Regions from separate parts of the Kocuria sp. CPCC 205297 genome, predicted to be linked through region 2. Evidence: riboswitches for the same ligand, from Rfam matches in the RefSeq annotation. Region 2 holds a riboswitch; the other holds the start of a gene.
The links. A riboswitch is a leader RNA that binds a small molecule or an ion and turns the genes downstream of it on or off. The one in region 2 is predicted to bind S-adenosylmethionine.
Positions count from the first base shown of each region.

Region 1: another riboswitch for S-adenosylmethionine. It lies ahead of RF650_RS02870 (cobalamin-independent methionine synthase II family protein); the one in region 2 lies ahead of RF650_RS00580 (bifunctional o-acetylhomoserine/o-acetylserine sulfhydrylase).

Region 1 is NZ_JAVKPY010000002.1:276,800-279,246, forward strand. It holds gene RF650_RS02870 (cobalamin-independent methionine synthase II family protein) at 296-1,507, opposite strand; SAM riboswitch class I at 1,522-1,608, opposite strand; partial or broken gene RF650_RS02875 (3-hydroxybutyrate dehydrogenase) at 1,858-2,447, shown strand, end outside.
Region 2 is NZ_JAVKPY010000001.1:111,971-114,417, forward strand. It holds gene RF650_RS00580 (bifunctional o-acetylhomoserine/o-acetylserine sulfhydrylase) at 1-1,387, opposite strand, end outside; SAM riboswitch class IV at 1,464-1,584, opposite strand; gene RF650_RS00585 (hypothetical protein) at 1,752-1,925, opposite strand; gene RF650_RS00590 (VOC family protein) at 2,423-2,447, shown strand, end outside.

The sequences.
Region 1 (2,447 bases), on a different contig from region 2:
TCAGGGGAATAACCGACCGATTGGTCTCGAAATAAGTGTACGAAAGAATGTGAAGCGCACCACACGTTTCGTGTATTAAATCGTATATTTTTCCCGGGCCGTTCACCCGGGCGGGCAGCATGTCGGCCGTTGTGACGCGTTCATGACACGGCAACGCCCCCTCCCGCCGTGCCGCACCGTGGAAGGTGCGGGTGCAGCGGAAGGGGGCGGGCGGCGTCGTCCGGGAAGATCGGGGAACCGGAACGGTCAGCGACGCGGTGGGACTAAAAGCTGCAGGACCAGCCGCGCGGCCTGATCAGAACAGGCGCTCGGACGCGATCCGCGCACCCTCCACGAGGGACTCGAGCTTGGCCAGCGCGATCTGCGGGTGCAACCGCCCGCCCAGACCGCAGTCCGTGGAGGCGATCACGTTCTCCTTGCCCACCACGGACGCGTACTGCTCGATCCGGTCCGCCACGAGCTCGGGGTGCTCCACCACGTTGGTCGAGTGCGAGACGAAACCGGGGTAGACCACCTTGCCCTCGGGCAGCTGGTGGTCCTTCCAGACCTTCCACTCGTGGCCGTGGCGCGGGCTGGACGCCTCGAAGCTGTAGCCCTGCGCGCGGATGGTGAGCATGAGGTCCACGAGGTACTTGAACTCGAGGTCCGTGGTGTGCGGGCCGTGCCACGAACCCCAGCACAGGTGGAAGCGGATCTGCTCCTCGGGGAGGTCGCGCAGTGCGTAGTTCAGCGCGTCCACGCGCAGCTGGGTGAAGGCCAGGTAGTCCTCCACGGTGGGCTCGGGGTTGATCTGGTCCCAGGACTCGGCGATCGAGGGGTCGTCGATCTGCACGGTCAGTCCGGCGTCTACGATGGCCTTGTACTCCTCGCGCATCACGTCCGCGCACGCGTAGACCAGTTCCTCGTCCGTGGCGTAGTACTCGTTCTTCACGCGCGCGCAGGAGCCGGGGGACAGTGCCGCGACGAAGCCCTGCGTGGCACCGTTCAGAGCCATCGCGTCCTTCACGCGGCGGATGTCTCCGGCCACCGCCTCCTGACCCGTGTAGGTCAGCGGGCCCGTGATCTTGGGCTGGGAGACCGTGTTGCGGTGCACGAGCACGCCCGCTGTGGGGTCCTCATAGGCATCCCGGAAGCGCTCCCGGTCGCGGCGGTCGGGGAAGCTCGTGAGCACGATGTGTCCCGGGCTGGAACGGTGCTTCTCGCCCTCGTTCCACCGGTCCTCGTCTGTGGGGGTCAGCCCGCCCAGTCGGTGGAACGAGTAGTTCCACCAGGCCCCGTAGTCCACGGCGCCGGACGTGGTGTGGCCGTACTCGCCGTCGTTGACGATGTCGATGCCGATCTCGCGCTGGGTGCGCACGATCTCTGCGACGCCTTCGTCGAGCGCCTCGCCCAGCTGGGAGAGGTCGATCTCGCCCGCCTGGAAACGGTTGTTGGCCTTCAGCAGCTCGGGCGTGCGAGGCAGGGAGCCCACGTGGGTGGTCTGGATGCGATCGGTGTTCAAGGGCATGGCTGTGCTGTTCCTTTCCATCGGTCCTGGCGTTAGCACCGGTGTCACCCCGGTTGCTGCGGCTTCCACGAGCCAGATCTCTCGGCCGCTCTGGATGGGTACTGCTCCATCCAACAGCATCGCGAGGAGTGGACGCCAGTTGTGGCGTGTCGGACGACGACGCCGCTCCCCGGGTTCCTCCTGCCCGGCCCCTCGGGCTCGGGTCACCGGGGCTTCCGTGACCGGGCGGCCCCCGGTGCGGGCCGTGACTCGTAGCTGGTCCGGGGTGGTCCGTTCCGGATCGTGACCCGGCGGCCCCCGGGGCGTAGCGTGACGCGGTAGGAGAACCGTCCACGCGCAAAGAGGCTGTCATGGAGCAATCACTCGGGGGGAAGAAGGCCCTGGTCACCGGTGGGGCCAGCGGGATCGGCCGCGCCGCCGTGCAGGCGTTCGCGGACCGCGGCGCCCATGTGGTCGTCGCGGACATCAATGAAAAAGCCGCTCAGACGACGGCCTCCGAGGTGGGCGGGGAAGCCTGGGTCTGGACCTCTCGGACACCGCCGCGCTCACCGAACTGAGCCTGGACGTGGACATCCTGGTCAACAACGCGGGGATCCAAAAGGTGGCACCCGTGCAGGACTTCGACCCCGCGGACTTCCACCGCATCCTCACGCTCATGCTCGAGGCTCCGTTCCTGCTGATCCGTGCCGCACTGCCGCACATGTACGAGCGCGGATGGGGCCGGATCATCAACGTCTCCTCCATCCACGGTCTGCGCGCGTCCGCGTACAAATCCGCGTACGTCACGGCCAAGCATGGGCTCGAAGGGCTGTCCAAGACCGTGGCCCTGGAGGGCGCTGAGCACGGTGTGACCAGCAACTGCGTCAACCCCAGTTACGTGCACACCCCGCTCGTGGACAAGCAGATCAAGGACCAGGCCGCGACCCACAGGATCCCCGAG
Region 2 (2,447 bases):
AGTTCCCCGTGTCCTCCGGCGACGACGCCGCGTCGCCGGCAGCACCGCCGCCCGCGGCCACCGCGGCGAATCCGGCCTCGAGGTCCGCGAGGATGTCGTCGATGCCCTCGAGTCCCACGGACAGTCGCACGAAGCCCGGCTCGACGCCCGCGGCGAGCTGCTCCTCGTCCTTGAGCTGGGCGTGCGTCGTGGAGGCGGGGTGGATCACGAGCGAGCGCACGTCACCGATGTTCGCCACGTTGGAGTGCAGGCTCAGGGCGTCCACGAACGCGACACCGGCGTCCCGACCGCCGTCGAGCACGAAGCCGAGCACCGACCCGGCGCCGTTGGGCGCGTACTTCAGGGCGCGGTCGTGCCAGCGCGAGGACTCGAGACCTGCGTAGGACACCGAGCGCACCTCGGGGCGGGCCTCGAGCCACTCGGCGACCTTCTGCGCGTTGGCCACGTGACGTTCCATGCGCAACGACAGCGTCTCGATGCCCTGCTCGATCAAGAACGCGTTGAACGGAGAGATCGAGGTCCCCAGATCGCGCAGCAACTGCACGCGCGCCTTGAGGACGTACGAGAGGTTGACGCCGAAGGCACCGTCCGCACCGAGATCGCGGGCGTAGACGAGTCCGTTGTACGTCTCGTCCGGTTGGTTGAAACCGGGGAAGCGCTCGGGGTCCCACGAGTAGTCGAACGCTCCGGTGTCCACGATGAACCCGCCGATCGCCGTGCCGTGGCCGCCCAGGAACTTGGTGGCCGAGTGCAGCACGATGTCCGCGCCCCACTCGATGGGCCGCACCAGGTAGGGCGTGGCGATCGTGTTGTCCACGATGAGCGGGACACCCGCCTCGTGGGCGATCCCGGCGATCGTCTCGATGTCGAACACGTCGTTGCGGGGGTTCGGGATGGATTCACCGAAGAACGCCACGGTGTTCTCGCGCACCGCGTCCCGCCACTGCGCGGGATTGTCCGGGTCCGAGACGAACGTGGTCTCCACGCCCATGCGCGGCAGCGTGTGCTTGAGCAGGTTGTACGACCCGCCGTACAGGGACGGGCTGGCCACCACGTGGGTCCCGGCGCCGCCCAGGTTGAGGATCGCGAGCGTGGCCGCGGCCTGCCCGGAGGAGACCATCAGGGCCCCCACGCCGCCCTCGAGGGACGCGACCCGGTTCTCCACGACCTCCGTGGTGGGGTTGGTCAGGCGCGAGTAGATGGGCCCCATCTCCTCGAGCGCGAACCGGGCCGCCGCCGTGCGGGCGTCCGGGAACACGAAGGACGTGGTCTGGTGGATCGGCAGGGCGCGCGACCCGGTCACAGGGTCGGGGTTCTGGCCCGCGTGGATCTGTCGGGTTTCGAACGACCAGCCCTGGGGATTGTCGGGGGTGGGAGCGGTGCTCATGGCCGTACTCCTTCTCGGAAGGATCAGGGGTCCGGTGGCGATCCGCACGGTGCCCGTGCTGTGACCGGGCACCATTGACCCGCGCTTGCCGCATGACGTCGGTCGACGCCACGGCCAGGTCCTCACCCAGGGCACCCCACCGCGGAAGGGAGGGTTGCCGGTCAGCTAGCTGGGGCTTCGCGCTGACTCTCGTGACCTATTACCTCATTGTCCGAACCCGGCGGGGCGGGAGTCAAGCCGGGGACGCTGCGAGCGGGCTCGGGGTCAGTGGCCGCTCGTTCCTGCTGTTCCATCTCCCGGGTGTGCAGTTCCCGGTCCTTCGTCTCACGTGGATGGAAGTAGAACAGACCCGTGAGCACCGCGATCACGAACACCGGGTCTTGGCCTCCGGGTCCACCACGCGCATGAGGATCAGCCCGGTGGCGGTCACACCCATGGACGGGTGGAGGTCACCGATACCGCGCCCGAACCAATAGCGACCGATGATGTGGGGTGCCAACCACTGGAAAATGGCCACGTTGAACGCGATGCCGACCACCGCCAGGATGGTGAACGCCGCCAACCACGGCCGCGATGGACATGTGCCGGGAGAACGGTTCCACGGAGGACGGGCGGCTGGTCATGGTGCCGGCGGGGTAGTACTCGTCGCTGCGGAACAGGCTCTGGACCCAACCCACCTTGACGCGCACGAACTTCCCCAGGAACAGGGCGACTCGGAGGATCAGGAGCGTGAAACCGACGGCATTTGCGGACACGGGAACCACCTCGTAGTGATCGGGATCGATATCGGTCTCAGGTCATATAGCGAGGGTTCGGTCGGAGACTCCCCGGCTGATGCTGCGAACTCCAGCCTCTGAGACGCGCGTCTCGTTGACCTGGACCAACACAGTCCCCGCCCGAATCAGCCGTCCCGATGCCAGGTCTCGGGAGGTGCGGAGAGCCAGCCCTGCCCACCGGAGCGGGCGGCGCAGGTCACACACTCGCCGGGCTCGCGCTCGATTTGGTGGCCCGTGTGGCCGGTGTCACCATGGCGTCATGAACTTGGATCACGTTTCCTTCG